One region of the Mesorhizobium sp. Ca11 genome, then DNA from elsewhere that is predicted to be linked to it. Evidence: predicted binding sites of a transcription regulator. Region 1 holds the regulator's gene; each other region holds the start of a gene.

The links. The regulator LexA, encoded in region 1, represses DNA repair genes until DNA is damaged. The targets are predictions, from matches to a motif close to TGTTCNNNNTGTGTTCNG.
Region 2: a site for LexA is predicted at 5,448-5,465, ahead of LB538_RS26455 (YifB family Mg chelatase-like AAA ATPase). Genes of this name have one in related genera too.
Region 3: a site for LexA is predicted at 1,733-1,750, ahead of LB538_RS02955 (ATP-dependent helicase). Genes of this name have one in related genera too.
Region 4: a site for LexA is predicted at 1,921-1,938, ahead of LB538_RS05045 (PA0069 family radical SAM protein). Genes of this name have one in related genera too.

The regions. Positions count from the first base shown of each region.
Region 1 is NZ_JAIUHU010000011.1:116,407-124,384, forward strand. Features, by position in the region: gene LB538_RS20045 (alpha/beta hydrolase) at 1-219, opposite strand, end outside; gene kynU (kynureninase) at 267-1,514, opposite strand; gene lexA (transcriptional repressor LexA) at 1,948-2,682, shown strand; gene LB538_RS20060 (ComEC/Rec2 family competence protein) at 2,718-5,183, opposite strand; gene gltX (glutamate--tRNA ligase) at 5,286-6,710, shown strand; gene gltA (citrate synthase) at 6,889-7,978, shown strand, end outside.
Region 2 is NZ_JAIUHU010000020.1:55,731-63,708, reverse strand. Features, by position in the region: gene LB538_RS26475 (hydantoinase/oxoprolinase family protein) at 1-58, shown strand, start outside; gene LB538_RS26470 (malate synthase G) at 306-2,474, shown strand; gene LB538_RS26465 (DUF308 domain-containing protein) at 2,599-3,180, shown strand; gene LB538_RS26460 (TetR/AcrR family transcriptional regulator) at 3,211-3,798, shown strand; gene LB538_RS26455 (YifB family Mg chelatase-like AAA ATPase) at 3,827-5,356, opposite strand; gene LB538_RS26450 (glycosyltransferase) at 5,609-6,361, opposite strand; gene gshB (glutathione synthase) at 6,741-7,694, opposite strand; gene LB538_RS26440 (GtrA family protein) at 7,919-7,978, opposite strand, start outside.
Region 3 is NZ_JAIUHU010000001.1:601,109-609,086, reverse strand. Features, by position in the region: gene LB538_RS02955 (ATP-dependent helicase) at 1-1,692, opposite strand, end outside; gene LB538_RS02950 (glucose/quinate/shikimate family membrane-bound PQQ-dependent dehydrogenase) at 1,875-4,187, shown strand; gene LB538_RS02945 (hypothetical protein) at 5,306-5,743, opposite strand; gene LB538_RS02940 (dienelactone hydrolase family protein) at 5,984-6,886, shown strand; gene LB538_RS02935 (EamA family transporter) at 7,284-7,978, opposite strand, start outside.
Region 4 is NZ_JAIUHU010000002.1:267,753-275,730, reverse strand. Features, by position in the region: gene LB538_RS05060 (4-(cytidine 5'-diphospho)-2-C-methyl-D-erythritol kinase) at 1-780, shown strand, start outside; gene moaB (molybdenum cofactor biosynthesis protein B) at 767-1,324, shown strand; gene LB538_RS05050 (glycosyltransferase) at 1,361-1,864, opposite strand; gene LB538_RS05045 (PA0069 family radical SAM protein) at 2,013-3,167, shown strand; gene LB538_RS05040 (ribonuclease HII) at 3,360-4,058, shown strand; gene LB538_RS05035 (F0F1 ATP synthase subunit B) at 4,504-4,995, opposite strand; gene LB538_RS05030 (F0F1 ATP synthase subunit B) at 5,007-5,588, opposite strand; gene LB538_RS05025 (F0F1 ATP synthase subunit C) at 5,649-5,873, opposite strand; gene LB538_RS05020 (F0F1 ATP synthase subunit A) at 5,949-6,707, opposite strand; gene LB538_RS05015 (AtpZ/AtpI family protein) at 6,773-7,165, opposite strand; gene LB538_RS05010 (cell wall hydrolase) at 7,553-7,978, opposite strand, start outside.

The DNA.
Region 1 (7,978 bases):
GACGAGCCCCCTTGGCGCCGCAGACGGGAGAAACAGGTCGAAGCGATTGCGCGGCGCTTCGCCGTAGACAACATCGAGCCGCGCCCTGCCCTCTGACAGCAGCCTTTCGCGAAACGCCCGCGCCGGCCGATCCCACGCCGCCGGCCAGCGGTCGCCGCCCGCGATATTGGCGCCGTTTGCATAGGCGTCATCCCAATCGACAATACGATGTCCCAGCAACGGTGTCTCCGCGATCAGGTCATTTGTTCGGCATCGCCGATTCAAAGTCAGGTGACGGTTGTTTTGACGGCAAAGCGTGCGTCTTGCCAGATGCCAGTCCGCAGGATGTCCTCCAGCATCTCGACCGCATCCCAGACATCGCGGTAGCCGACATAGAGCGGCGTAAAGCCGAAACGAATGGTGGATGGCGCGCGGAAATCGCCGATCACGCCGCGCTCGATCAAGGCACGCATCACCTGATAGCCATGCGGATGGGCGAACGACACCTGGCTGCCGCGCTCGGCGCCGTTGCGTGGGCTCTCCAGCTCAAGACCGAAGCCGCCGCATTTGGCTTCGACAAGCCGGATGAACAGGTCCGTCAGTGCGACGCTTTTTCTCCGCACGGCCCTGATGTCGACATCGTTCCACATATCCAGCGCCCCTTTCAGCGCGCGCATCGACAGCACCGGTTGCGTTCCGCAAAGGAACCGCCGGATGCCCGTGCCCGCGGCGTAGCCCTGCTCGAACGCGAAAGGCCGGGCATGGCCCCACCAGCCGCTGAGCGGCTGGCGAATGTCGCGATGGTGGCGGTTCGCGGCGTAGATGAAGGCTGGCGAGCCCGGCCCGCCATTGAGATACTTGTAGGTGCAGCCAATGGCGAAATCGGCATTAGAGCCGTCGAGATCCACCGGCAGCGCACCCGCCGTGTGGCAGAGGTCCCACACGATCAGCGCGCCGGCTTCCTGAGCCTTGCGGGTGAGCGCCGCCATGTCGCGCAGCCGGCCGGATTTGTAGTTGACGTGGTTGACCAGAATGACCGCGACGCGATCGTCGACCAGTTCCTCAATCGTCGGGGCATCGGCGCCTTCGAGCCGCAGCACCGTGCCGGGCCGCGTCGATGCGACGCCTTCCGCCATGTAGAGGTCGGTCGGAAAGCTGTCGCCCTCGGCAACGATCACCGAACGCTCGGGCCGCATTGTAAGTGCCGCATGCAGGACCTTGTAGATGTTGATCGAAGTCGTGTCGCAAACGACCGTCTGGCCGGGTTTCGCGCCGATCAGCCGTCCTAGCTGGTCACCCAGCTCGATGGGCATATCGAACCAGCCGGCGGTGTTCCAGGCGCGGATGAGATCCCGCGCCCATTCCTGCCTCGCGGCAGTCTCGATCTCGCTGAAGGCGTCCACCGAAGCGGCGCCCAGCGAATTGCCGTCGAGGTATATGACGTCTTCCGGCAAGACGAAGCGATCGCGCATGGCGCGCAGCGGATCCGCGGCATCCATCGCCTCGACTTCGGCGAGATCAGGAATTCCCCTCATTGTGCTGCCGCCTCCATTTCGATCTGGCCGAGGGGGTTGTCTCACCACCCTCGGCGACAGGGCAAGAACCTTTGGTCCTGTGTTAGCTGGTCCATAGACGGCGAAGACTGCGGATCGGAACTTCGCCAAGGTTGGCATTTTGGATTCGTTTCGTTCACGGTGCCGCGCGCTTACGGAACGAGCCGACGTGATCCCATCCGCGGCTTCGTGATCGTGTCGGCTCTTGTTTCAGCTTAACGAAGCTCCAAAATCGAGCGGAATCAATGCCGCTGTCCTACAAGGGGCGGCCAGGGCATCACCGGATGCGACATTGTTTCGGCAGCCTTAACAAATTCACTAAACTTTAAACGGTTGCGGAACACAACTGGAACAGATAGTGTTTGTTCTGGGTTTGTTTTTCTGATTCTGGTTTCAGAACCCGTGGGGGCCGCCGATGCTGACGCGCAAACAACATGAACTCCTGATGTTCATCCATGAACGCCTGAAGGAGAGCGGGATTCCTCCATCATTCGATGAGATGAAGGAGGCGCTCGACCTTGCCTCCAAGTCCGGCATCCACCGGCTGATCACGGCGCTGGAAGAACGCGGCTTCATTCGCCGGCTGCCGAACCGGGCGCGCGCGCTGGAAGTGCTGCGCCTGCCCGACTCGATCGCGCCTGGCCTGAATGCCGCGAAGAAGTTTTCGCCAAGCGTCATCCAGGGCGGCCAAGGCAATCTCAGTCGCCAGGTCAAGCCGACGACGCCATCGCGCACTCCGACGCCAAGCAATGACGACGAGGCCGCGGCGGCCGTATCCATTCCGGTGATGGGCCGCATCGCCGCCGGCGTGCCGATTGACGCCATCCAGCACCAGACGCATTCGATCTCGGTGCCGCCGGACATGATCATGGGCGGCGAGCATTACGCGTTGGAGGTCAAGGGCGACTCGATGATCGAGGCCGGCATCTTCGATGGCGACACCGTCATCATCCGCAATGCCAACACCGCAAGCCCGGGCGAGATCGTGGTGGCGCTGGTCGACGATGAGGAGGCGACGCTTAAGCGTTTCCGCCGCAAGGGTGCCTCGATCGCGCTCGAGGCTGCCAACCCGGCCTATGAGACCCGGATCTTCGGACCGGACCGGGTCAAGGTTCAGGGCAAGCTCGTGGGACTTATCCGCCGCTACTGAGCAGAACGGCTCGCCGTCTTCGCCCGAACGACAATCTATTGGGCCGGTGCGGCGGCTGGTTTTTCCGGCTGCTTATAGGGCGCCAGTCCCCTCGCCTCGCGCGTGTATTTCCGCTGCTCGTGCCAGGGTCGGTATGGTTCTACGACCGCGTAGCGGACGGTTGGCCGCGCGGTTGCCGATTGCGGATCGAAGAAGACGGCGGCGCTGCCGTCGCGCGCCAGCTGCCGCTTGGTAATGACGAGCACACGCGGATCGCGGCATGGGTTATAGGCCGTGGCGTCGTTGATGACGATGAGGTCGGCGAAACCGCAGGCCGGCCGGGCGGCGTCGCGGGTCTCGGCGAGCGCGACGATCGCGCCGGAAGGATGCCGGCCGATGCAGAGATCACCGGTGCAATAGAAGGGCGAGCCGGGCGGCAGGTCGACGGGATCGGCAATGTCCAGCATATCTCTGGCGAACCTTTCCGGCGGCACGATCTCCTCGGCTTTCAGCGCCCGTTTCCAGTTGTCGGTGGTGAACTCGTTGGAGCGCTCGCGATTGACGGCAAGCTCGCCGCCGCCGATCGGCATCGCCACCAGATGCGCATCCTCCGAGATAAGCACGTCCGGTGTGCGGACATGCGGAATGGCCAGCAGCGCAGCGAGCGCGAAAGGAACGGCGGCAAGCCTCAGCCAGGTGGTAGCCATCGTCGCGATGACCAGCGCGACCGTCGCCAGCAGCACCGACTGGATCGAGATCAGCCCCACGGCGTCGACCGGTGAGCGCTCGGAAATCCATGCCGAAATGGTGATCATCGCCGTCAGGCCTTTGCCCATGACAAAGAGGAAGGGACCGTCGAAGCCGAAGGGCATGGCCAGCGCGCTCAGCACGGCGAATGGCATGACGACCAATGAGACGATCGGCATCACCGCCAGATTGGCCAGCAGGCTGAGCGGCGACACCCGCTGGAAGTGCCAGATGGCAAACAACAATGTCGCGCTGCCCGCGATGAGCGACGTCACGGCGGCGCCACCCGCTCCAATCGCCAGTTTTCGCGATAGGAACCCGAGAAACGAACGCTTTGCCGGCGGCGCGGTCGTTTTGCCGGCGCGATAGTCGGCAAAGCCGGCATAGGCGCCGACCAGGGCGGCGGTGGCAGCGAAGGACATCTGGAAGCTCGGGCCGACCACTTCATGCGGCGAGACCAGGATGACAGCGATGGCAGAGATCGCCAGGTTGCGCATGGTCAGCGCTGCGCGGTCGAAAAGCACGGCGACCAGCATCACGCCAAGCATGATGAAGCTTCGCTCGGCCGCCACCACGATGCCGGAGATCACGAGATAGGCGGCGATCGACGCCAGCGCGATGCCAGCGGCATATTTCTTCACCGGCCGGCGCGACGAGAAATCCGGAAACAGCGCGAAGGCGCCGCGTAGCAGGACCATGATCGTGCCGGCGACCAGCGCCATGTGCAGGCCGGAGATCGAAATGATGTGGTAGATGCCGGTCCGCCGCATCGACTCGTTGATGGCTTCCGGAATGCCGGCACGAACGCCGACGATCAGCGCCGCCGCGATCTCGCCCTCGGAACCGCCGATGCTGCTCCTGATGTGGTCGGCAATTCCCTCGCGTGCGTTTTCTACGGCCGATGCCACGCGTGCGCCAAACGGCACCTCCGTTGGCGCACTCGGGGTCGGCGCGACAAGTTTCGGATCGCCCAGGAAAAAGCCACTGGCGCCGATGCCGGCAAAATAGCTGTCGAAGGAAAAGTCGTAGCTGTCAGGCCGAACCGGACCTGTCGGCGGCAGCAGCTTGGCATAGCCGGTCAGCATCGACCCGGCCGACATGCCGGACGGGATCCTGCGCGCCGACAGCCTGATGCGGTCCGGCGCGTAGCGCAGCTTCGGACGCTCCGTGGATATCAGATCTATGGTGAGCCGGACACGGCCGTTGGCCATCGCCTCGGCGGTGACGAGGCGGCCCGTCAGCCGTGTCTGGATTTCGGAACCCAGCATCGGGGTCGCCATCCGCCAGGTCTCCACCTTGGCCGCGAGAAAGCCCAAGGCGCAGAAAAACGCCGCCATGAAGACAAGGTGCGTTCTGTGCCGGGAACGCGAGACCGCCGCGCAGACCGCCATCAGGGCGACCGCCGCGAGCGGCCTGTAGAGGTCCGGCTCGGCGCTCAGCGAGAAGTAACAGATCACGCCGGCTGCCAGGAACACCGGCACCAGCAGAAAGCCGACGCCGCGGTCGAGCTCGGTGGTGGCCGCCGTGCCAATGCTTCGCCGCAGAGCAGGAAGCGAAGCGCGGCCAAGCTGTCTGCGGATCCGGCCGTCGTTGGCTGTCGGCGAGGCTGGCGGTAACGTGCCGCCCCCAGTCGGCAGAAGCCCGGCTGGCGGACGCGGCGCCGGAAGCGAAAGCGGCGTTCCCTCTTCGGGCACGGCATGAGCAAACATCAGGCGTTCGCTTACGCCTGCTGTCGTTCCCCCGCCCTCCTCCGCGCCCCGGCCACGTCCAGCCATCGGGTCTGCCCCTTGCGCCCCAGACCGCCTATGCTACATGAACGCCGGTCGCGTGGAAGTCTGCGCGAAACATGCATTTTTCAGCGCTTCCTCGAGAGTTCCATGTCCGACAAGGTCGTCACCCGTTTTGCCCCCTCGCCTACAGGCTACCTGCATATCGGCGGGGCGCGCACGGCGCTGTTCAACTGGCTCTATGCCAAGCACACCGGCGGCACGATGCTGCTGCGCATCGAGGATACCGATCGCGAGCGCTCCACCGAAGCCGCTACGGCTGCCATTCTCGACGGGCTGACCTGGCTTGGCCTCTCCTGGGATGGCGAAGCCGTCTCGCAGTTCGAGCGCGCGCCGCGTCACCGCGAAGTGGCGGAGCAGCTCGTGCGCATGGGCAAGGCTTATTACAGCTATGAGACGCCGGCGGAGCTGGAGGCGATGCGCGAGGCCGCACGTGCCAAGGGCCTGCCGCCGCGTTACAACGGCCATTGGCGCGACCGCGGCCCATCCGAGGCGCCCGCAGGCGTCAAGGGCGCGATCCGCATCAAGGCACCGACCGAGGGCGTGACGATCGTCAACGACCGCGTGCAGGGCGAGGTGCGCTTCCCCAACAAGGATCTCGACGACTTCATCATCCTGCGCTCCGATGGCGTCCCAACCTACATGCATGCCGTCGTCGTCGACGATCACGACATGGGCGTCACCCACATCATCCGCGGCGACGATCACCTGACCAATGCCGCGCGCCAGACAGTGATCTACAACGCCATGGGCTGGGATGTGCCGTCGATGTCGCACATCCCGCTGATCCACGGCGCCGACGGCGCCAAGCTGTCGAAGCGGCACGGCGCGCTCGGCGTCGAGGCATATCGCGCCATGGGCTACCTGCCCGAGGCTCTGCTCAACTATCTGGCCAGGCTCGGCTGGAGCCATGGCGACGACGAGGTGATGTCGATTAAGGACATGATCGCCTGGTTCGACATCGGCGACGTCAACAAGGGCGCGGCCCGCTTCGACTTCGCCAAGCTCGAGGCGCTGAACGGCATCCATATGCGCAAGATGGACGACCGGGCGCTGTTCGACATCTTCGTCGCCACCTTGCCCTATCTCGAAGGCGGCCCGGCGCTCGCGGCAAAGCTCGATGACCGGCGCAAGGCGCAACTGCTTGCCGCCATGCCCGGCCTCAAGGAGCGGGCAAAGACGCTTGTGGAACTGGTCGACGGCGCGGCGTTCCTGTTCGTCGAGCGGCCGTTGCCGTTGGACGAGAAGGCGGCGGGCTTGCTCAACGCGGATGCGCGCGCGATTCTGCGCGGCGCGCATGGTGCATTGTCTTCTGTTCAGGGCGACTGGAACGCCGCCTCGGCCGAGGCTTCGATCCGCGACTTCGCGCAGGCCGGCGGGCACAAGCTGGGCGCCGTGGCGCAGCCCCTGAGAGCCGCGCTGACCGGCCGCACCACCTCGCCCGGCGTGTTCGACGTGCTTGCCGTGCTGGGCCGTCAGGAAAGCCTGGCGCGCATTGGAGATCAAATCGATTAGGAGCGAGCTGGCCCAAGAAGATTGGCATTGAAAGGTATGTTTCGCAGTGCAACATTGGGCTTGGCCCAATCTGGCACGCACCTCCTAAAATGCGGTGGCGAGTTCGCGCATTCCGGTGACTTCGACGTGTCGTTTGCAGGAATTGCCTTGCCGGCATGAGGAACAAAAGGAGTTGAGAATGAGCGAAGCTGCGACAAAACCGGAACCGGGCAGCAAAAAGCGCGAGTCGGCCGCCAGGCTTGAGCTCGCCGGCAAGATGCACGAACTAAAGGTGCGAAGCGGAACGGTCGGGCCGGACGTCATCGACATCGGTTCGCTCTACAGCACCACCGGCGCCTTCACTTACGATCCCGGCTTCACCTCCACCGCGAGCTGCGAATCGGGGATCACCTTCATCGACGGCGATGCCGGCATCCTGCTGCATCGCGGCTTCCCGATCGATCAGCTCGCCGAGCACGGCGACTTCCTCGAGGTCTGCTATCTGCTGCTCTACGGCGAGTTGCCGACCAAGGCGCAGAAGGACGACTTCGATTATCGCGTGACGCGCCACACGATGGTGCATGAGCAGATGTCGCGCTTCTTCACCGGCTTCCGCCGCGACGCGCATCCGATGGCGGTGATGTGCGGCGTGGTCGGCGCGCTGTCGGCCTTCTATCACGACTCGACCGACATCTCGGACCCCTATCAGCGCATGGTCGCCTCGATGCGCCTGATCGCCAAGATGCCGACGATCGCGGCGATGGCCTATAAGTACCATATTGGCCAACCCTTCATTTACCCGAAGAACGATCTCGGCTTCGCGGCCAACTTCCTGCACATGTGCTTTGCCGTGCCGTGCGAGGAATACAAGATCAATCCGGTGCTGGCGCGCGCCATGGACCGCATCTTCATCCTGCACGCCGACCACGAGCAGAACGCTTCGACCTCGACCGTGCGCCTGGCCGGCTCGTCGGGCGCCAACCCGTTCGCCTGCATCGCCGCCGGCATCGCCTGCCTGTGGGGTCCGGCGCATGGCGGCGCCAACGAAGCGGCCCTCAACATGCTGGGCGAGATCGGCCATGTCGATCACATCCCCGAGTTCATCGCCCGCGCCAAGGACAAGAACGACCCGTTCCGGCTGATGGGCTTCGGGCACCGCGTCTACAAGAACTATGATCCGCGCGCCAAGATCATGCAGAAGACCGCGCATGAGGTGCTGGGCGAGCTCGGCATCAAGGACGATCCTCTGCTCGACATCGCGATGGAGCTGGAAAAGATCGCGCTGACCG
Region 2 (7,978 bases), on a different contig from region 1:
GTTCATCGAGGCGCATGTGGTGGCCGTGGCCTCGGGGCGGCCGCGGATTGCGGTCTAGCGCCTTTTCCTTCTCCCCTTGTGGGAGAAGGTGGCCGCGAAGCGGCCGGATGAGGGGTGCTCCAGGGAAAGCCAGCGTCTCACTCCGCTGGAACACCCCTCATCCGTCTCGGCGCTTGCGCGCCGATCCACCTTCTCCCACAAGGGGAGAAGGAAAAGGCCGCGCCCCTCTACACCCTAAGCTGAATTGACCCCGCAACCCCAAACATGCCAAACGCCCGGCAAGCCACCTATCTGGAGACGAGCAGATGACCGACCGCATCGAGATCGCCGGGTTGCGGATTGCCCGGGAACTCCATGATTTCGTCGCCGAGGAGGCCACGCCCGGCACCGGCATCGACCCGGAAAAATTCTGGACCGGTTTTTCGGTCATCGTCCACGACCTCGCGCCGAAGAACCGCGCGCTGCTCGCCAAGCGCGACGCCATGCAGGAAAAGCTCGACTTCTGGTATCGCGCCAATGGCGCGCCGATCGACATGGAGGCCTACAAGAATTTCCTCAAGGAGATCGGCTATCTGGTGCCGGAAGGGCCGGACTTCAGCGTCAGCACGGAACATGTCGATCCCGAGATTGCGGTCGTTGCCGGGCCGCAGCTCGTCGTGCCGGTGATGAATGCGCGCTATGCGCTCAACGCCGCCAATGCGCGCTGGGGCTCGTTCTATGACGCGCTCTACGGCACCGACGTCATTCCCGAAACCGGCGGCGCCGAGAAGGGCAAGGGCTTCAATCCGGCGCGCGGCGCCAAGGTGATCGCCTGGGCGAAGGATTTCCTCGACCAGTCCGTGCCGCTGACCACCGGCAAATGGGCCGGCGTCAACGGGCTCTCGGTCGCCAATGGCGCGCTGAAAGCAGGCGAGGGCGCCGGCGCCACGACGCTCGCCGATCCAAGGCAGTTCGTCGGCTATCGCGGTGATGCCGCCACGCCGGAAGCGGTGCTTCTGGTCAAGAACGGTCTACATATCGAAATCGTGATCGACCGCGCCAACCAGATCGGCAGGACCGACCCGGCCGGCATCGCCGACGTCCTCCTCGAAGCCGCCTTGACCACCATTCAGGATTGCGAGGATTCGGTCGCCGCCGTGGATGCGCAGGATAAGGTCGTCGTCTATCGCAACTGGCTCGGCCTGATGAAGGGCGACCTCGCGGAAGAGATCGCCAAGGGCGGCAAGACCTTCGTCCGCAAGCTCAACCCGGACCGCACCTACACCTCGCGGGGCGGCGGCACGCTTACGCTGCCCGGCCGCTCGCTGATGCTGGTGCGCAATGTCGGCCACCTGATGACCAATCCGGCGATCCTGGATCGTGACGGCAACGAGGTGCCGGAAGGCATCATGGATGCGGCGATCACGGCGCTGATCGCGCTGCACGATGTCGGCCCGAACGGCCGCCGGATGAATTCCCGCGCCGGCTCTATGTATGTGGTGAAGCCCAAGATGCATGGGCCGGAGGAGGTCGCCTTCGCCGTCGAGATTTTCGACCGTGTCGAGGCGCTGCTCGGCATGGCCAGGAACACCATCAAGATGGGCATCATGGACGAGGAGCGGCGCACCACCGTCAACCTCAAGGAAGCGATCCGCGCCGCAAGAGAGCGCGTGGTGTTCATCAACACCGGCTTCCTCGACCGCACCGGCGACGAGATCCACACCTCGATGGAAGCCGGCCCGATGATCCGCAAAGGCGACATGAAGCAGGCCGCCTGGATTTCCGCCTATGAGGCCTGGAATGTCGATACCGGCCTGGAATGCGGGCTCGCTGGCCGCGCCCAGATCGGCAAAGGCATGTGGGCGATGCCGGACCTGATGGCGGCGATGCTGGTTGAGAAGATCGCGCATCCCAAAGCCGGCGCCAACACCGCCTGGGTGCCGTCGCCGACGGCCGCCACGCTGCACGCCACGCACTATCACAAGGTCGACGTGCACGCCGTGCAGGCGGCGCTGAAGAGCCGGCCGAAGGCAAAGCTCGACGACATCCTGTCGGTGCCGGTAGCAAGGCGGCCGAACTGGACGCCGGACGAGATCCAGCGCGAGCTCGACAACAACGCGCAGGGCATCCTGGGTTACGTGGTGCGCTGGATCGACCAGGGCGTCGGCTGCTCGAAAGTGCCCGATATCAACGATGTCGGCCTGATGGAGGACCGCGCCACGCTGCGCATCTCCTCGCAGCACATCGCCAACTGGCTGCGCCACAAGGTGTGCTCGGAAATCCAGGTGAGGGATTCGCTGCAACGCATGGCGGCCATCGTCGACCGCCAGAATGTCGGCGACCCGCTCTACCGGCCGATGGCGCCGGATTTCGACAATTCCATCGCCTTCCAGGCAGCCTGCGACCTGGTGTTCAAGGGGGCGGTCCAGCCCAACGGTTATACGGAGCCGGTGCTGCATAGGCGGCGGCTGGAGCTGAAGGCGCGCGAGCAGTAGCGCGGCGCAAGCGGGCGCCGATCACGTAAACGAGATATCGAGGTGATCGGCGACCGGCCGGCAAGGGATTGACGATTTTCAATCTACCTACTAGTTGGTAGTCAATTGAATGAAAGGAACCGTCATGCCTGCACGAATGAACCATGCCCAGTCCTCAAACGGCTGGCTCAAAAGCTACTATTTTCTGCGGTTTGCCGTGTCGGCGGCCTGGGTCGCGATAGCCGTCACCGTCGCGAAGTCGGTTCCGCCGCTCGCCGCCGTAATGCTGGTGGCCTACCCCGCCTGGGACGCGCTCGCGAACTATGTCGACGCGCAGCGCAGTGGCGGCTTGGGCCGCAACAAGTCGCAGCTCCTCAATTTCGCCGTCAGCATCGTCACCGCAATCGCGGTCGCTATCGCGCTTGGCCGCAGCATGAACGCGGTGCTCGCGGTCTATGGGGTCTGGGCGGTCGTCTCCGGCGCGTTTCAGCTTCTCACCGCGGCGCGTCGCTGGAAGAGTAACGGCGCCCAATGGGCGATGATCCTGAGTGGCGCGCAATCAGCGCTGGCCGGCCTCTTTTTTGTCAAGATGGCGGGCGGCGCCGAGGCCATCGGCATCGCCAATGTCGCGCCCTATGCAGCTTTCGGTGCCTTCTACTTCCTCGTGTCCGCCGTGTGGCTGTCGGTCAGCGATATCCTTCGCAAGTCGCCGCAGGCCGTGCGTTGAGATTTCCTCCGCCGGAGGTTAGGCATGTCCATGGACAAGCCCTCGAACACCGCCGATGACATACTGGCCGCCGCGCGAAGCTTCATCGTCGCCGGCGGCTATAACGGGTTCAGCTACGCCGATATCGCCGACGTGGTCGGTATCCGCAAAGCCAGCATCCATCATCATTTCCCGAGCAAGGTCGACCTGGTGCAAAGCCTGGTCAGGCGCTACCTCGAGGATGCCGTGACGGGCATGACGGAGCTAGAGCGCAGTGTGCCTGCGCCGCCTCAGTTGCTGCGCACCTATGCCGACTTCTGGGCGCAGTGCATCGAGGATGCGAGCAGGCCGATCTGCGTCTGCGCGCTGCTTGCCAGCGAGCTTCCGGCCCTTCCGCCTGAGGTGGCCGCGGAGGTCCGGGCCTATTTCCGGTTTCTCTCGGGGTGGCTGACCGGCGTTATCGAGCGCGGCGCCGCGCAAAGCACATTGACGATCGCCGCCGCGCCGCGCGTGGAGGCGGAAGCCTTCATGGCGACTGTGCACGGGGCGATGATTTCCGCGCGGGCCTATGGCGATGGATCGAGCTTCGCCATGATCCTGGCACCGACGCTGCAGAAGCTGATCCCGGCGCAAGATTGAAGAGGGATGAAAGCCCGATACGCCCGCTTCACGCCGCCTGCGCCATGCGCTCCGCGCTCATCCTATAGGAGATCGCCTCGGCGAGATGGATGCGGCCGACGGTTTCGCTGGCGTCGAGGTCGGCCAGCGTGCGCGCCACCTTCAGCACGCGGTGATAGGCCCGCGCCGAAAAGCCGAGCTTTTCGCTGGCGTCCTTGAGCAGCGTCAGCCCGGCGCTATCGGGCTTGGCGATCTCCTCGATGATCGAGGGCGGGCAGTGCGCGTTGGTGGTGGCGCCGGCGCCCAGTTTTTCCAGCCTTTCGCGCTGCATGGCGCGCGCACGCGCCACGCGCTGTGCCACCGCCGCACTTGTCTCGGCCTTGTCCGGCCGGATGAGGTCGCTCGCCGAGACCGCCGGCACCTCGATCCTGAGGTCGATGCGGTCGAGCAGCGGGCCGGAAATGCGCGCCTGGTATTCGGTGCGGCAGCGGTCGCCGCGCAGGCAGCGATAGCCGGGCTCGCCCGACATGCCGCAGCGGCACGGATTCATCGCCGCCACCAGCTGGATGCGCGCCGGATAGGTGACGCGGTGGTTGGCGCGCGCGATCATGCAGTCGCCGGTTTCCAGCGGCTGGCGCAGCGCATCCAATGTCTGCGGCGTGAATTCCGGCAACTCGTCGAGGAACAGCACGCCGTGATGGGCGAGCGAGACCTCGCCCGGACGCGCGCGCAGCCCGCCGCCCACCATCGCCGCCATCGAGGCCGAATGATGTGGGGCGCGGAACGGCCGCCGGTCGGTCAGCTTGCCTTCGCCGAGCTCGCCGGCAACGGAAGCGATCATCGACACTTCGAGCAGCTCCTTCGGCGCCAGCGGCGGCAGGATCGAGGGCAGGCGCTGCGCCAACATCGACTTGCCCGAGCCCGGCGGCCCGACCATGAGAAGGTTGTGGCCGCCTGCGGCAGCCACTTCGACCGCCCGCTTGGCGCTCTCCTGGCCCTTGATGTCGGCGAGGTCCGGCAGGTCGTGCGCGGCAAGCTGGATGCCGGCCTCGGGCCGCGACAGCACCTGCGTGCCGCGAAAATGGTTGGCGACGGCAATCAGGCTGCGCGGCGCAAGGATGTCGAAATCCTTGCCCGCCCAGGCCGCCTCCGGGCCGCAGGCGAAGGGACAGATCAGACCCTTGCTCTCCGCATTGGCGCCGATGGCCGCCGGCAGTGCGCCGGCAACGCCGGCGATGGTGCCGTCGAGCGACAATTCGCCAAGCACCACATAGCCGGCCAGCATATCGCCGGGGATGGCGCCGAGCGCCGCCATCAGGCCGAGCGCGATCGGCAGGTCGTAATGGCTGCCTTCCTTGGGAAGATCGGCCGGCGCGAGGTTCACCGTCACCTTCTTCGACGGCATCGACAGGCCCGACGCATGCAGCGCTGCCTGCACGCGCTCGCGGCTTTCGGCCACCGCCTTGTCCGGCAGGCCGACGATCTGCATGCCGACCTTGCCCGGACCGACCATCACCTGGACATCGACCGGCAAAGCCTCGATGCCCTGAAAAGCGACCGTGCGAACCCGCGCTACCATTTATCCAAAACCCCCGGCCTCAACGCGCCCGTATCCACCATCGGGCCGCGAGCGCGTACAGTCCAGACAACCATAGATTTTCGAAACACGCAAGAACATTACAGGAACATCTATCCGCGAAGATGGTGGATTTCGGCCAAAGCTTCTTCTGGGCTAAAAGGCCGAGGCGCGCCCGAGCAGCCGCTATCGCCGCGTGCTCTCGACCTGTTGAACAAGGCGAGCAGTCCCTCCGGCAATCCGGGCTGTTGCCGTCTAGGCGGTGATGAAGGCATCGACCGTGCCTGAAAGCGATCGATCGATTGCGATGTGGGGTGGAAGCCACTCCATGACAGGATATCGGAAAGGCCAAGGCATGGCGAGCCGGCGCAAAGAGCCGCTTTCCAGAAAAATCTCATTTACAAGGTCTATGAACCGCCGGCGGTCTCGCTCAACTCGTTTCAAAGTTTGCGAACGAATATAAGCCCGGGGGATTCGTCGCTCCTTCAGCGCTAAGACAGCCTCCGCGATGGATCGAGGGTCGGGTGGAACTGTAAGCGAATATTCGTCATCGAGATAAAGGTCTCGACCACCATGGTTCGGGGTCGTGACAACAGGTAGCCCCGCGAGAAGATACTCTGTGCTGGCGAACATTGGTCCCTCTATTGCAGAGAGACAAATTCCCACGGCTGCACGATTTAGATGCATGTTCACATGAGCCGGCGCCAATCGAACAGGTTTGCCGGTGCTGTCAAACTCATTGATAAACACGTGACCCGGCGCGAGCTCCCTGTGCCGATTTACCCGCGCCCTTTCCGACTCCGTCGTGGATGACCCCACTGAATCACGATAAAAGACAAATGCGCAACGCTCGATGCCAAGGGACAAGTCGTGGCGTTTCCACGAAGCCAGTTGCGCATTGTATATTGCATCGAATTCTACAGGGATGTCCTCGAGGGGCCTGAATATGTATTCGGAGGTTGTTGAAGTCTTGTTGTGCAGGACGGCGGCCTCACCGGACTGATTCAAGAGATCAGCCTCGGCTTGTGTGTTGGATAGGAAGATTAGCGAGTGACGGGGGTTCCCAAGTCTATGCAGAACGGCATAGGTCCGGATCATTTTGACGCTGGAATTGTTTTCGATGGACCAGGTTGGCGAGATGAGAAACCAGGCACGGTGACTGCGTGGAAGGAGAGGCATGTGACTTGCCAATCCAAGGGGCGTACCGGACATTCCCGAATAGGATATGAACGGATCATCCGACAGCAAACTTGCCTGAAGAGCAGGTTGCGACTTCGCGGAAGAGTACCACCCTTTCCGGAGATAGCGGCGATGACGCAACATTGCTCCGACAATCTCGGATACGGTGGGAGGCCGATATCCGTGCTGCAGAGTCAACATGCGGCAATTACGCGGCCGACTTCAGCCGCTTCCCCTCAACGCAATCCCAGAACAGGCCGGCGATATCCGCGCCGCCAAAGCGCTGCACTTCGCGCACGCCGGTCGGCGAGGTCACGTTGATCTCGGTCATGTAGTCGCCGATCACGTCGATGCCGACCAGGATGAAGCCGCGCTCCCTGAGCGCCGGTCCGATGCGGGCGCAGATCTCGCGCTCGCGCTCGGTCAGCTCGGTCTTCTCGGCGCGGCCGCCGACATGCATGTTGGAGCGGGAATCGTGCTCGGCCGGCACGCGGTTGATGGCGCCGACAGGCTCGCCGTCGATCAGGATGATGCGCTTGTCGCCCTTGCGCACGTCCTTCAGGTAACGCTGCACGATATAGGGCTCGCGGAACAGTTGGCCGAACATTTCGAGCAGCGAGGCGAGATTGCGGTCGGCCTCGTGCAGATGAAAGATGCCGGCGCCGCCATTGCCGTAGAGCGGCTTGATGATGATGTCGCCGAACTCCTTGCGGAAGGCCGCCACTTCCTGGGGATCCTTGGTGATCAGCGTTTCCGGCATCAGGTCCGGGAATTCGGTGACGAAGATCTTCTCCGGGCTGTTGCGCACCCAGGCTGGGTCGTTGACCACCAGCGTCTTCGGATGGATGCGCTCCAATATGTGCGTGGTGGTGATGTAGTTCATGTCGAAGGGCGGGTCTTGCCTGAGCAGCACGACGTCCATCTCGGAGAGGTCGGTGCGCACCTTCTCGCCCAGCGCGTAATGGTTGCCCTTCTCGTCGCGCACCTGCATCTCCTCGATGCGCGCGAACACCTTGCCGCCCACCATCGACAGCCGGTCGGGCGTGTAGTGGAAAAGCTTGTGGCCGCGCCGCTGCGCCTCCAGCGACAGCGCGAAGGTCGTGTCGCCGGCGATCGACACGGTGGAGACATGGTCCATCTGGACGGCGATCTTCAACGGCATTTGCGGTCTCCGGGGAACTCAGACGCCCGATATAAGGAAATCGGCGGCGCCTGCCAATCGTGCTCGCTTGGTGCAGAAGCTCAGAGACCGTTTCGAAATTCGCTCTGGCGAGTCATATGGTGGTGGTTTCGAGAACCGGAGCGGAGCGGACATTTGGGTCCGTGAGCACCGGAAGCGCAGAAAACGCCATCAGATGGCCGCCAGAGTAGAATTTCCAAACGGTCTCAGCGGTCGAAGACTAGGCGCGAGTAGCCGAGGAAGGACAGCGTCATCGCGACGATCGA
Region 3 (7,978 bases), on a different contig from region 1:
AATGGTCTCGGCAAGCTCGATGTGCGGGGTGGTTTCCAGCGCCTTCTGCCAGCGCTCGAAATTGGCCGCGACCTCACGCAGCGCCGCGCGCGGCTTCGGCTTCAGCTCGTCGCTTTCGGCGAGCGTTGCGGCGGCCTCCAGCATGGGGATGCGCATGGCGCGCGCCGTGTCATGGATCTGGCGGATGGTGGCTTCGCCCAACCCGCGCTTCGGCACGTTGACGATGCGCTCGAAGGCGAGGTCGTCGCCGCCATTGGCGACGACGCGGAAGAAGGCCAATGCATCGCGGATTTCCAGGCGCTCGTAGAAGCGCGGGCCGCCGATGACGCGGTAGTTCAAGCCAAGCGTGATGAAGCGGTCTTCGAAGGCGCGCATCTGGAAGGAGGCGCGCACCAGGATCGCCATGTCGTTGAGATTATGCTTCTGGCGCTGGTAGGCCTCGATGGCGTCGCCGATGGCGCGGGCCTCTTCCTCCGAGTCCCAGGCGGCGTGGACGTGAACCTTGTCGTCCTCAGGGTCGTCGCGGTCGGTAAACAGCGTCTTGCCGAAGCGGCCCTCATTGTGGGCGATGAGGTGCGAGGCCGCGCCCAGAATATGCGCGGTGGACCGGTAGTTGCGCTCCAGCCGGATGATGGTGGCGCCCGGAAAATCCTTGTCGAAGCGCAGGATGTTGTCGACCTCGGCGCCGCGCCAGCCATAGATCGACTGATCGTCGTCGCCGACGCAGCAGATGTTGACTTTGTTCTCGCTCACGGCCGCGCGCTCGCTTCGCTCGCTGGCCTCCGCGGGGGCGGCCTGGCCGGCCGACGCCCGGTCGGGCTTGCGGCCTTCGGCCGATGGGCTGCGCCCAGAATTGGGCCTCTGCGCCAGGAGCCGCAGCCACATGTATTGCGCGGTGTTGGTGTCTTGATACTCGTCGACGAGGATGTATTTGAACTTGCGGTGGTAGTCCTTCAGCACGTCCGGATAGGCGCGGAAGATGCGGATCGGGTGATAGAGCAGGTCGCCGAAGTCGCAGGAATTCAGCGTCTGCAACCGTTCCTGGTAGGCCTTGTAGAGTTGGCGGCCCTTGCCGTTGCCGAAGCTGCGCGCATCGCCTTCCGCTATTTCATCCGGGCCAAGGCCCTTGTTCTTCCAGTTGTCGATCATCTGGGCGAAGGTCTTGGCCGGCCAGCGCTTGTCGTCCAGCCCTTCGGCCTGGATCAACTGCTTGATCAGCCGCACCACGTCGTCGGTGTCGAGAATGGTGAAGTCCGATTTCAGCCCGGCGAGCTCGGCATGTCTGCGAAGCAGCTTCACGCCAATCGAGTGGAAGGTGCCGAGCCACGGCATACCCTCGATCTTCTCGCCTACGAGCAAGCCAATGCGGGTCTTCATCTCTCGCGCAGCCTTGTTTGTGAAGGTAACGGCGAGGATCTCCCAAGGGTTTGCTCTATGGGTTGAAAGGATGTGAGCGATGCGCGTGGTGAGCACCCGCGTCTTGCCGGTGCCCGCGCCGGCCAGCACCAGAACCGGGCCTTCGGTCGTCTCGACCGCGAGCCGCTGCTCCGGGTTCAGGCCCTTCAGATAATCGGGCACGCCGTTCTGGCCGCTGCGGGCGGCCATGGCGCGCGCGGCTATGCCGGATGGAGCCGCTGCCGGCCGCGCATTCGGTTCATCGAAAAAAGGCATGTCCTCGGAAAAGCCCGACATCGCCCCCGAATGTAGTGATTCGGCAGTGAAAGACCAGAACTGTCTACGTTTTGTTCTAGTTTCGCGTGTCTGCCCCCAACTTGACAGCCGGAGCGAGCGAGGGAAAGCTGCCGGCAGGGCAGGGACGGCGCGCCGTCGCCTCAGAGCGGCCGCAAAGGCGCAACAGTCGAAGGAGCACCGTCTTGGCTGTCACCATCACCTCCCTCGTCCTCTTCCTCATCGGTCTCATTCTCGGCGGCGGCGGCATCTGGCTCATCGCGCTGGGCGGCAGTTGGTATTACCTGATCGCCGGCCTGATCTTCCTGATCACCGCCTGGCTGCTTTTCAGGCGCCGGTCGACCTCGCTCTGGCTCTACGCGCTGTTCGTGCTTGCCACTTTATGCTGGGCAGTGTGGGAAATCGGCTTCGACTGGTGGCAGCTCGGCCCGCGCGGCGGCGTCATCGTGCTCATCGCCTTGTGGCTTTTGACGCCGTGGGCAAGGCGGGGGCTGCGGGGGCCGGACGGACGCGCGCCGCTGATCCTGGCCGTGCTCGCCTCGCTCGCGGTCGCCGGTTACTCGATGACCGCCGATCCCATGGATATCGGCGGCACGCTGGGCACCGAAAAGGCGGCGACGGCCGCCAATCTCGGCGGCGACATCCCGGCCGGCGAGTGGCAGTTCTACGGCCGCACGCCCTTCGGCCAGCGCTATTCGCCGCTCGACCAGATCACGCCGGACAACGTCGCCAAGCTGCAGCCGGCCTGGACCTATCGCACCGGCGACGTGAAAGGCCCCGACGATATCGGCGAGACGACCTATCAGGTGACGCCGCTGAAGATCGGCGATGCGCTGTTCATTTGCACGCCGCATAATTTCGCCATCGCTATCGATGCCGCGAGCGGCAAGGAGAAGTGGCGCTACGATCCGAAGATCAAGCTCGACCCCAACCGCCAGCACCAGACCTGCCGCGGCGTGTCCTATTATGCCGACGCCAAGATCGCCGCCGGCCAGCCTTGCGCCGCGCGCATCTATCTGCCGACCTCCGACGCCCGGCTGATCGCGCTCGATGCCGCGAACGGGCAGGTGTGTCCGTCCTTCGCCGAGGCCGGCACGCTGAACCTGATGGCCAACATGCCCTATCCGAAGTCGGGCTATTACTATTCGACATCGGCGCCACTGATCGTCGCCGGCAAGATCATCGTCGGCGGCGCGGTCAACGACAATTATTCGACCGAGGAACCGTCCGGCGTCATCCGCGCCTTCGACGCCGGCACCGGCGCGCTCCTATGGAATTGGGATTCCGGCAATCCGGACGTGACGACGCCGCTGCCCGCTGGGCAAACCTACACCCACAACTCGCCCAACATGTGGTCGACGGCGAGCGCCGACGAGAAGCTGGGACTGCTCTACGTTCCGCTCGGCAACCAGACGCCGGACCAGCTCGGCATGGGCCGCAGCGCCAATGTCGAGAAATTCTCCTCCTCGATCACCGCGCTCGATCTCAACACCGGGCAATTGCGCTGGGTCCGGCAGACCGTGCATCACGATCTGTGGGACATGGACGTGCCGGCGCAGCCGTCGCTGGTCGACATCACCACCGCGAACGGCGTCGTGCCGGCGCTGGTCGGGCCGACCAAGCAGGGCGATCTCTACGTGCTCGACCGGCGCACCGGCGAGCCGATCATTCCGGTGAAGGACGTGCCGGCGCCCGGCGGCGCGATCGAGGGCGATCATGCCTCGCCGACGCAGCCGGCCTCGGACCTGTCCTTCAATCCGAAGCCGCTGACCGGCGCCGACATGTGGGGCATCACCATGTTCGACCAGCTGGCGTGCCGGATCGAACTGAAAGAGCTGCGCTATGAGGGACGCTACACGCCGCCCTCGCTGCAGGGCTCGCTGATCTATCCCGGCAATTTCGGCGTCTTCAACTGGGGCGGCGTCGCGGTCGATCCGGTGCGGCAGGTGATGTTCGGCATGCCGACCTACCTCGCCTTCACCTCGAAGCTCATCCCGCGCGCGGACGTGCCGCCGCCGGGCGATACCAAGGGCAGCGAGCAGGGGCTGAACCGCAATGAAGGCGCGCCTTACGCGGTGGTGATGGGACCGTTCCTGTCGCCGCTCGGCATTCCCTGCCAGGCGCCGCCCTGGGGATATGTCGCCGGCGTCGACCTCAAGACGGGAAACATCGCCTACAAGCACCGCAACGGCACTGTCTACGACATGACGCCGCTGCCTTTGCCGCTCAAGGTCGGCGTTCCCGGCATCGGCGGGCCGATGATCACGGCGGGCGGCGTCGCTTTCCTAGGCGCCGCGGTGGACGACTATCTGCGCGCCTACGACCTCACCACCGGCAGGCAGCTGTGGCGGGCGAGGCTGCCGGCGGGCGGCCAGTCGACGCCGATGACCTATACGGTGGCCGACGGCCGCCAGTTCGTCGTCATCGTCGCCGGCGGCCACGGCTCGGTCGGCACCAAGCCAGGCGATTACGTGATGGCCTACACGCTGCCGAAATAGGACAAGGCGAGGCCGGCCTGCTACGAAAGCAAGAAGCCGGCCAGCAGGACGGTCAGGAGAAGCGACGCGGGCACGGCGAGAAGCCAACGAGCCTCCAGGACACTGTTCCGATAGTCTTCCATTTTCTTGCTCCAATCTTTTAAGACGGCTCCAGCGCGCAACCCGCCAGCGCTGGAGCCTCTGCTTTGTGCTCAACCGCTGTAGCGGGAGCTTCCGGCAGTGGGTCAACGGAGGGTCGGTTGGTTCGTTCCTGGCGCAAGTCCCCAGTCGGGCTATCGGTTCCGACTGAAGTCGCACATCACAAGCATTGGTCCCAAGGACGAAACATATAGCCCACTATCTCATTGTGTCCCCGACTGGCGGACATGAGTCCCTTCATCGCCAGTTTATGGATGCCCGTCACCCCCAGGATGGCGGGCATCCGTTGAGGGGCGGGCAAGAGGTGGACGGTGTCGATTTCCAATGAGTTGCGGGACGTCAGCATCCGTTACGAGTGCCGTAACTGCCACTCGCCGATCCATCAAAACCGGTTCATGGTTCAAGGCGGTAAGCATCTTCAGGTACGATGACTGCAAGACCAAATTGCGCCTTGGCTACTCGGCTAAGCTGGCCCTTTCCAAAGGCACTGCCAGTCGGCGTAGGTCGGGAGCTCTCGCCGACATTTTGGACAATGGTCGCGGCGGCATCGACGTTGATGACCTGATCGCACTGTCCTTTGTCACGTCGGATGAGCGTTAAGGAAAATACGAAATGGGACCGGAGGCGTCAGCGATAATGATTTTGCTTTCGTGCAGTCCGGGGTGGGCTTGTCGGCCGCTCGAAATCGCGCCTCAAATCTACTCCGCCGATGAATGCAGAGCGGCCTTGGCGGATCGTTTGGCTAAGTCCCCTGTCGGCGAAGTTATTGGCCGATGCAGGGAGGTTGACGCCACGGTTACCGATTCGCCGCCGCCTGGATATTCCGCCCTAACAGTCACCCGAGGCACAAAAACTACGAACTATCTTGTTCCCCATAAGGTGGACTAATCGATTTCGCCGGTGGGAGGCCTTCGGTCGCCAGAAAGCGGATCAGCTTTGCCGTCGAAAGGCCGAGCCGTTCAAAACCGGTTCGGAATGCTTCAAAGCCCGAGATGACCCCGCAAGCTGGGCACCTGATCCAGCACCTGGTTGGTCAGATCAGGGCCGGCGGCAACCTCGGCCTGCTTGATCAAGGTCTCGCCGGCCTGACGGATCTGCGCCATGTCGAGGCCGGACTCCTTGAGCGCGGCGATGCCGTTGATCAGCGCGCCGGCCTTTTCGCCGAGCACGCCGCCCAGCGCGCCCTGCAGCGACGACAGAAGTCCGCCGCCCGAATTGGCCGTCGCACCGGCGGCCATCACGTCATATTTCTGGGCCAACTCACCGGCGCCGGGGATCTGGTCGAAGAAGGACGAAATGCTGGTGCCTTCAGCCTCATGCTCGAGCACGGAAAAAATGGTGCCGACAACCTTCTCGGTGGTCGGCTCGTCGATGCCGGCCTTCGAGGAAACGGTGTTGATGATATCCTGGATGTTCATGGCATTCCCCTTTTCGTCATTCGTTTCGGTAGGGCGCTCAGGCAACTTCACGTCCTAATGTGACAGCACCATCAAGCCTTTCGGAAATGACCAAAATGTGATGAATCGCGCTGGCTTGTCGGCGCGACGGCGGGTTGGCTCCACCAGGGTTCCGCCCATATGGGTCGTCACCGGGGCGTGACTGGACCATGCGATACTCGACCCTATCTTGCGGTCCACCGCCAACCGTCGAGGAAAATCATGACCAGCCCCGTTGCCAAGCCCGTCGTCACGCAGCCTGTCATCACGCAGGCGATGATCGATGCCTATGACGAGTACACGCATCTGACGCTCGACCGCCGCCGCTTCATGGAGCAGTTGACGAAGCTGGCGGGCTCGGGTGCCGCGGCGGCCGCGATCGCGCCGATGCTGGCGGCCAATTCCGCTCAAGCGGCGATCGTCGCCGAAGACGACAGCCGCGTTAAGGGCGAGGACATCACCTATCCCGGCTCAAGCGGCGAGATGAAGGGCTATCTGGTCAAGCCCGCGAACCAGTCAGGCAAGCTCGGCTGCGTCATCGTCATCCACGAGAACAGGGGGCTGAACCCGCATATCCGCGATGTCACCCGGCGCGTGGCGCTGGAGGGGTTCATCGCGTTAGCGCCGGACTTCCTGTCGCCGCTTGGCGGAACGCCCTCCGACGAGGACAAGGCGCGCGACATGTTCACCAAGCTCGACGTGGCCAGAGTCGCCGCCGACGGCGTGGCGACGATCGCCTATCTCAAGGGCCTCAAGGACGGCAACGGCAAGGTCGGGGCGGTCGGCTTCTGCTGGGGCGGCGGCGCGGTGAACCAACTCGCCGTCCATGGGCCCGACCTCAGCGCCGGTGTCGCCTATTATGGCATGCAGCCCAAGGCCGAGGACGCTCAAAAAATCAGGGCGCCGCTGCTGCTCCACTATGCCGGGTTGGACGAACGCACCAACGCCGGCATCGATGCCTACAAGAAGGCGCTCGACGCCGCCCATGTCGAATACAAGGTCTATGTCTATGAGGGTGCCAACCACGCCTTCAACAACGACACCTCGGCCGCGCGCTATGACAAGAAAGCCGCCGATCTCGCCTGGGGCCGGACGATTGCTTTCCTGAAGGAGAAGCTGGCATAGCCGAGCGGTCCAGAGCGATTCCAGGAAGAGTGACGAACGGCAACCTTTCAAAATCCCTGTGTCGGGTAACCAGGGCGTTTCACCGTTTCACGGAACGGCGCCGGGGATTGGCTGAAGCCGCCCCAACCTCGTCATTCTATGGCGGAGCAAGGAGCGAAGCGACGCGGCGCAGACCATAGAATCTATGCCGTGACTTGGAAGCGCCGCCACGGTGCGGAATTCTGCTCCGTTGCACGCCTTGGCGAAGGTAACGGCATGGATTCCAGGGTCTTCGCGACGGAGCTTCGCTCCTGCTCCGCCCTGGAATGACGATCGCGATGGGCATTTCGGCCAATCTCCAACGCATACCACTTGCCAACGCAAACAGAGCTGATCGGTCAATCTCTGTGCAGTGCCACTAGGCATTTGCTGCGGGTTTGTGGAAAGCCACCCCGGTGATCACCAGCGCAATGCCAAGGCAATCGGTGAGGCTTGGTACCTGGCGCAGCACGATGACGCCGATCAGCGTTGCGGTGAGCGGCAGGAGCGAGAGCATCAATGCGAAGCTCGCGCGCGGCAACCTCGCCATGGCGAGTTGGTCGCAGATGTAGGGGATGACCGAAGAGCAGATGCCGACGCCGATCGCGGCGCCGAGCAGCTGCGGCGACGCGAAGGCGGGCAGCGCCTCGCGAAAGCCGATGGGCAACACGATGAGGAAAGCGACCGCCATGGCGGCGCCGAGGCCGGCGATGCCGATGCCTGCTTGGGCGACGCGGTGACCGATCACGATGTAGCCGACGAAGAGGGCGCCGTTCAAAAAGGCCCAAAACAAGCCGACCGGATCGCTGGACCATTTCACGTCGATGAGAAGCAAGGTGCCGACCACGGCAACAGCGAGCGCGGCAAAGTTGCGCCGGCTGCGCATGCCGACCAGCGCGACCGCGATCGTGCCGACGAATTCGATCGCCGCAACCAGCGAGATCGGCAGCCGGTCGAGCGCCAGATAGAACGAGCAATTCATCACCGCCAGGCAGATGCCGAATGCGAGCAGCAGAAGTCGTTGAGCGCGATCGGCGCCGGCGAAAACGCGCCAGGGCCTGGTCAATGGGGCGA
Region 4 (7,978 bases), on a different contig from region 1:
TTCACCCGCTTCGGCGACCGGCTCGAGATCGAGCGGGCGGAAGAGGATGACTTCTCGGTATCCGGCCGTTATGCCGCCGGGCTGCCGCTCGATGGGGAAAATCTGGTGGTGAAGGCGCGCGATGCCTTGCGCCGGGAAGCCGGCATGCAACAGGGACCGCCGGTCGCCATCCGGCTGGAGAAGAACCTGCCCATCGCCTCCGGAGTCGGCGGCGGCTCGAGCGACGCGGCGGCCGCGCTTAATGGCCTGGCGCGGCTCTGGAAGCTCGATATCGACGACAATTCACTGGCCCGGATCGGGCTTTCGCTCGGTGCCGACCTGCCGATGTGCCTCAAATCAATGCCGCTGATCGCACGCGGTATCGGCGATGAAGTCTCGCCGCTATCCGCCTTTCCTGCGCTTGGCCTGGTGCTGGTCAATCCGGGCATCGCGGTCTCGACGCCGGACGTGTTCAAGGCGCTCTCCAGCCCCGACAACGAGGCGCTGCCGCCGCTGCCGAAACGCCTCGATTTCCACACGATCCGCAACTGGCTGGAGACGACGCGCAACGATCTCGAGCCCGCCGCCCGTTCGATCTGCCCGGCGATCGGCGAGGCGCTCAAGGCGCTCAAGCGTGCCGACGCCGCCTTCGCGCGCATGTCCGGCTCGGGCGCCACATGCTTCGGCCTGTTCGAGACCGGCAATGTCGCAAAGCGCGCGGCGATCGAGATCCGCGCCCGCCACCCCGACTGGTTCGTTGCCGCGACGCGCAGCATGGAGGTGAGCGATGGCGAAGCTTGACGAAAGCCGGCCCTTCATTCCGGTGCGCATCGCCGTGCTTACCGTCTCCGACACGCGCGGCCTCGCCGAAGACAAATCCGGACAGACGCTGGCCGACCGCATCGCGGAAGCCGGCCACAGCCTTGCCGCGCGCGATATCGTGACCGACGACCGCGACAAGATCCGCGACAAGGTGCTTGGCTGGTCGAAGGACGAAAATATCGATGTCGTGATCACCACCGGCGGCACCGGCTTCACCGGCCGCGACGTGACGCCGGAGGCGCTGGAGCCGATCTTCGAAAAGCGCATGGACGGCTTTTCGGAAGTCTTCCACCGCATCTCCTACGACAAGATCGGCACCTCGACGATCCAGAGCCGGGCAACAGGCGGCGTCGTCAACGCCACCTTCGTCTTCGTGCTGCCGGGCTCGCCCGGCGCCTGCAAGGACGCCTGGGACGGCATCATCAAGGCGCAGCTCGACTACCGGCACATGCCCTGCAACTTCGTCGAGATCATGCCGCGGCTGGACGAGCATCTCAGGCGCGGCGGCAAGCCCACCTCGTAAAGCTCAGTTAAGGCGCCCGGCCGGCACGGCGGGGCATCATTTCGGCGGCGCGATCCAGATTTCGGCGTTCAGCCTTCTGGTCGCCAGGCCGCGCGCCAAGGCTTCGGCGCTGCGCGCGCTCTTTGCCAGAGCCGAGGCCTGACGCTTGCTGATGACAAGCCCCTCGGCCAGCGCACGATTGCTCGAGAACACCCTGGCCAGGAAAGGCGCACGGTTGGCGCGGGCGCGTGAAAAGCGCGCCGGCATGGTCTGTTTCGCCGTGTGCGCCACGACTTCGTCGATCCAGCCCTCGGCGAGCCGCGCCCCTGGCTCGAGCAGGAGCAGCCAGTCGCCCTTGGCCTGGCCGATACCGGCGCCGATCCCGCCGGTCGCATAGTGGCAGCCGGCATGCTCGGCCACCCGGTGCGTCTGGTCGGTCGAGCCTTGATCGCAGACGATCACGTCGCGCACGACGCCTTCGACCGCGCCGCCGACCAGCGAGGCGAGCGTACGGGCAAGCCCCTCTTCGTCGTTGCGGGTTTCGATAAGGACGCTGAGCATTTTAGCCGAATAGCGGAAAGTGCGGCGATGCGCCAGTTGCGGGCTTCAAGCGAAAAAGTTCTTGCTTTGTTCTGTTCGGCAAAATAGGAATAGTTTCATGAACAGAGCGATTCGACAGCCTGCCGACAGTCCCTGGGAGAGGGCGAAAATGGAACAGATCGTGCGCGCCGACATTGCCGCCTTCGGAGCAGGAAGAGCCGAAATGGCAAATGCGATGATCGAGCAGAGCGGCATGCGCGTGCGGCCCGACCGCAATCGCGGCCGCTCGGCCGGCATCAATCCGTCCGGCCGGTTCGAGCCGGTCAGCCGGCATGTGTTCGACGACGGCTGGAACTCGCTGGAGGAACTGCCGCCGTTCAAGACGGAAGTGCAGGTCGAGAAGCCGCGCACCATCATCACGCGCAACGAGTCGCCTGACATCTCCTTCGACCGTTCGATCAACCCCTATCGCGGCTGCGAGCATGGCTGCGTCTACTGCTTCGCCAGGCCGACGCATGCCTTCATGGGCCTGTCGCCGGGGCTCGATTTCGAATCGAAGCTGTTCGCCAAGCCGGATGCCGCGCGAATGCTGGACAGGGAATTGTCGAAACCGGGCTACCAGCCGCGCACGATCGCCATCGGCACCAACACCGATCCCTACCAGCCGATCGAGAAGCAATACCGCATCATGCGCGAGATCCTGGAAGTGCTGGAAGCGCGCGGCCATCCGGTCGGCATCGTCACCAAGTCGGCGCTGGTGACACGCGACATCGACATCCTGTCGCGCATGGCCGAGCGCGGCCTTGCCAAGGTGGCGCTGTCGGTGACGACGCTCGACCGCATGCTGGCGAGAACGATGGAGCCACGCGCCTCGACCCCGACGAAGCGGCTGGAGGCGATCAGGCAGCTTTCGGACGCCGGCATCCCGGCATCGGTCATGGTGGCACCGATCATTCCGGGGCTTACCGATCCGGAGATGGAGCGCATCCTCGATTCGGCTAGAGCCGCCGGCGCGCGAGAGGCCGGCTACGTCATCCTGCGCCTGCCGCTCGAAGTGGCGCCGATCTTCAAGGACTGGCTGTTGCGCCATTATCCCGACCGTTACCGGCATGTGATGTCGCTTATCCGCTCGATGCGCGACGGCAAGGATTACGATTCCGAATGGGGCAAGCGCATGAAGGGCGCCGGTCCCTATGCCTGGCAGATCGGCCGGCGCTTCGAGATCGCCGCCAAGCGGCTCGGCCTCAATGTCGAGCGGCGGCAGCTTCGCACCGACCAATTCGTCGCAGGCGCCAGTGCCTGCGAGCAGCTGATGCTGCTTTGACGCCAGCACCGGCCATGACGGCCGGCGCTAAGCGCTTCCAGGCAAAGCGATTTTCGGTCTGGAATTGTCGTCCTCAAGAATCCCGTCCGGCCCCTGTCCCCCGGCTGTGAGACGGTGCCTTCCCGGTCCGACGCCCCATCCGACCCGGAAGGACTTGCGGAGAATCGGAGCCGATGCGAACCTCGCCGCACCATGGCTCGCGCGCGTTCCGATTCTCCGCTTCTCTTTGAAATGGTCGAGAAGCCCGACTTCTCGATCGAGACGAAAGCGATAGCCGACGGGCTGTGGCCGGTCGCCGGCATGGACGAGGCCGGCCGCGGTCCGCTCGCCGGTCCGGTGGTGGCCGCCGCGGTGGTGCTCAACCCCGCCAACATTCCCGAAGGGCTCGACGATTCCAAGCGCCTCACCCATTTGCAGCGCGAGGCGCTGTTTCTCAAGATTCTCGGCTCGGCGCTCAGCATCTCGATGGCTTCGATCAGCGCCGAAGGCATCGACAACAGCAACATTTTGAAAGCCAGCCTCGAAGCGATGCGCCGCGCTGCCGCCGGCCTGTCCTTGCGGCCGAAGCTCGCCCTGGCCGACGGCCGCGACATACCGCCAGGTCTCGCCTGCGAAGGCCGCGCGCTCATCAAGGGCGACCAGCGCTCGCAGTCGATCGCCGCCGCCTCGATCATCGCCAAGGTGATGCGCGACCGCATGATGTGCGGCTGCGGCGGACATCACGAGCGTTACGGCTTCGAAGTGCATATGGGCTACGCGACGGTCCGGCACCGCACCGCGATCGAGGCGCATGGGCCGGTGGCACGGCTTCACCGAGCCTCGTTCGCGCCGTTCCGGTTGGGTGGGGCTGAAATGGCGGAAGAGGAAGAGAGCCTCGCCGGGCTGGAGTAGTTAGCTGATCTCCCCCAATGTGGTTACGGCTTGCGGACATCCTCTGTCACTAGCGCGACTGATCAGGCCGAGGCTTGATTGCCACGTGGTTCCCCCAATCCGTCGCTGCTTCGCAGCGCCACCTTTCCCCCTCCGGAGGGAAAGGAAGGGAGCGTTGCTGGAGGGGCGTTGACGGCAAAAAGCTTGGCGCCTTTCCTCTACCCCGTCGATCGGGGGAGAGGTGGCTCGGCGAAGCCGAGACGGAGTGGGGGTCGACCAGCGCTACATCAAACAATGCATGCGCCAAGCTGCCATGCACGCTATCGCCAAGACCAGCTGCTCGGAAATGTGTGCATAGCGTAGCCCCTTGTGGGGAAGATTGGCAGCTTCGGCGCCGCGCTCCTTCCAAACAAAAAAGCCGCCGGGTTGCCCAGGCGGCTTTTGATTTCGAAGCTTCGAAGTCAGCTCAGTTCAGCTTGGCCTTCACATCATTGAGCGCCGACTTGAACAGATCCGCGCCGGTCTTGACGTCGACCTTGGCGGCGAGCAGCGTGCGGGCGGCTTCGACGGCGATGTCGACGGCGGTGGCGCGCACTTCGCTGACCGCCTCGCGCTCGGCCTGGCTGATCTTCTGCTCGGCAAGCGCTGTGCGCCGGGCGACATAGTCCTCGGTCTTCTTGGCCGCCTCGGAGGCAAGCAAGTCAGCCTCGCGTTTGGCGGCAGCGACGATGTCGGCGGCCTCCTTCTCGGCTTCCTTGCGCTTCTGCTGATACTGGCGCAGCAGCTGCTGGGCCTCCTCGCGCAGGCGCCGTGCCTCTTCGAGCTCGCTGCTGATCTTGGCCGCGCGGGCGTCGAGCGACTTGGCAAGCATGCCCGGCACCCTCAGATAGACGACGGCGCCGAGGAAGATGATCAGGGCGATGGTGGCCCAGAGCGTGGCGAGTGATGTGGCGTCCATGATCCCGCTCCTCACCGGCTCGCGGATTTGACCGCGGCCGCGATTTCGGCCTTGTCGGCCTTGCCGCCGACAAGCGCCTCGACGATGGCCGAGGTCGTGTCCTCGGCGATAGTGCCGACTTCCTTCATCGCCTTGGCCTTGATCGAGGCGATGCTCGCCTCGGCCTCGCCAAGTTTCTTCTCAAGCTCGGCCTCGAGCTTCTTGCGCGTGCCCTCGGCTTGCGCCTTGGCGGCGTCGTTCGCCTGCTGGCCGATCTTGTTGGCGTTGACCTTGGCTTCCGCCAGTTCCTGCTCATAGGCAGCAACCGCGGCGTCCGCCTCGCCCTTCAGCCTTGCGGCATGGTCGAGGTCCTGGGTGATGCGGTCGTTGCGGACATCGATGATGCCGCCAAGACGCGGCATCACAACCCGCTTCAGGAACAGATAGAAGAGCCCGAAGGTGATGACCAGCCACAGGATCTGCGACGGGAAGGTCTTGGCGTCGAACGGCGGGAACGCTTCATGCTCCGCGGCAGGCACGGCAGTGCCGGCATGCGTATCGCCCTCGGCCGCGGCCGGCGCTGCTTCTTGCGCATAGGCAGATGTCACGAACATCTCATTCCCCTGTCCCTAGAACGGACCGCACCATGCGGCCCCTTTCGTCAGCGCCGGCTCTTACTTGAAGACCAGGAGCAGAGCGATCAGGAGCGAGAAGATGCCCAGAGCTTCGGTCACCGCGAAGCCGAAGATCAGGCGGCCGAACTGGCCGTCGGCAGCCGACGGGTTGCGGAGCGCACCCGAGAGGTAGCTGCCGAAGATGTTGCCGAGGCCGATGCCCGCGCCGCCCATGCCGATGCAGGCGATACCAGCGCCGATAGCAGCTGCTGCAGTTGCGTCCATTTCAAAACTCCTGTGGTTTCTCTGTTCGTTGAAGTTGGTACGTTGGGTAAGCTGGCGCCGGGGCGCCGGTGAAAATCAGTGGCTCGGGTGCAGGGCGTCGTTCAGATACATGCAGGTCAGCACCGCGAACACATAGGCCTGCAGGAAGGCGACCAGCAGCTCGAGCGCCGAGAGCGCGACCGCCATGGCAAGCGGCAGCACCGAGCCGGCGATACCGACGGCGCCAAACGCGCTCAGGCTGACGACGAAGCCCGAGAACACTTTCAGCGTGATGTGGCCGGCCAGCATGTTGGCGAAAAGACGAACCGAGAGGCTGACGGGCCTCGAGACGAAGGAGATGATTTCGATCGCCACCACCAGCGGCAGAAGATAGCCCGGCACGCCATGCGGCACGAACAGCTTGAGGAAGCCGAAGCCGTGCTTGGCGAAGCCGTAGACGAGGACCGTGCCGATGACCAGGATCGCCAGCGTGAAGGTGACGATGATGTGGCTGGTGACGGTGAAGAAATAAGGGAACAGGCCGATCAGGTTGGCGACCAGCACGAACATGAACAGCGAGAACACCAGCGGGAAGAACTGCATGCCCTGCTTGCCCGCGGCATCGCGCAGCATGTTGCCGACGAATTCGTAGGCCATTTCGGACACGGACTGCAGGCGACCGGGAATCAAGGCCCGGCTGGCGGTGCTCATATAGAGAAAGGCGGACGCCAGGACGATCGTCACGACCATGAACAAAGAGGAGTTGGTGAAAGATACGTCGTAGCCGCCGATATGCAGCGGGATGATCGGATGGATCTGGAACTGGTGGATCGGATCGACCTTGTCAGCAGCCACTTTAAATCCCCGTCAAAGCCACAAACGGCTTTTTAATTCACTTTAGCGCCCTGCGGCGCCTCACTTCATTCTCTCGGCTCGCGCGGCTTGCCGCCCTGGCCGAATTCCGATGCCAGTCCCGCCGAGCGCAGGACATTGAGTATGCCTGCGCCAAAGCCCAGCAACAGGCCGACGATCAGACCCCAGGGCGCTATTCCCGCCAGACGGTCGATGATCCAGCCCAAGCCGACACCGACCACCACTCCGGCGATGAACTCGCTGGACAGCTTCAGCGCCTGACCGTAACCGGTCGCAGCTTTCGCTTCGTCTTTCCCCTCGGACCGGTCCGTGCGTCTCGTCGCAAGCGATGCTTCGAGGTCGCGCCGGCGGCGCTCAAGTTCGTCGTCGCGGATGGTGGCTTCTGGCTGCCTGCCGCGGCCGGTTTCTCCGGTTCCGTCTGGCCCGGTTTTGTCGGCCATCGCAACCCCCCTGCCCGGGCAGACGATTGCCGTCCGTCCGCTTCTAAAGTCGCCGGCAACATAGTTAGAGGGTCCGCCCCCGTCAAGCCACGGGCCGAACTTCCGAGCGATGTATTTTTAGCAGTTAAATCAATGGTTTACCGAGGTGCGACATCGTGCCCTTCACGCCTGCGTGAGGTAACGGCGCGAATCCGCGCGACAAGGCGCGTCCGCCGAGGCATTGCCGGGCGTCGGAGGAAGGATAGCCGGGGCGGTGTTTGGGCGGCTCAGCTTGAGCCGCCTAAGCGCGTCGCGATCCTTCAGCTTCGCTCCACGCGCTTCAGTTTTTGATTTCGCGCGTGTCTTCCCGAAACCGCTTACCACTTTCGGGAGACATGCTTTAGCGGCTCAGCTCCAGCCGCCGCCATAGGTGCGGTAGAAGATATGCAGGCCGATCCTGGTCATCTTGTGCATGGCCCGCGCCCAGCCCGGATGGACGTAATTGGCGTAGTAATGCGTCGAAGAACCGACCTCGGGAATGAATATCTTGCCGGCGGTCACCGCCATGGCAACCTCCTGGGCGGTCTTGTAGGAAGCCAGGTCGGTGATTGTCTTCTTCCTGCCGTCGCAGGCAAAGGAGAACTGGCAGCGGTTGAACCAGTTGTCGTTCTGGTAGACGACGCCGCAGATCGTCTTCGGATAGGTCGGATTGCGGACGCGGTTGAGGATCACCTGCGCCACCGCCGCCTGGCCGCGGACCGGCTCGCTGCGCGCCTCGAAATAGATGCCCTTGGCAAGGCAGGCCTGCTCGGGCTTGGAAAAGACATTTGCCGG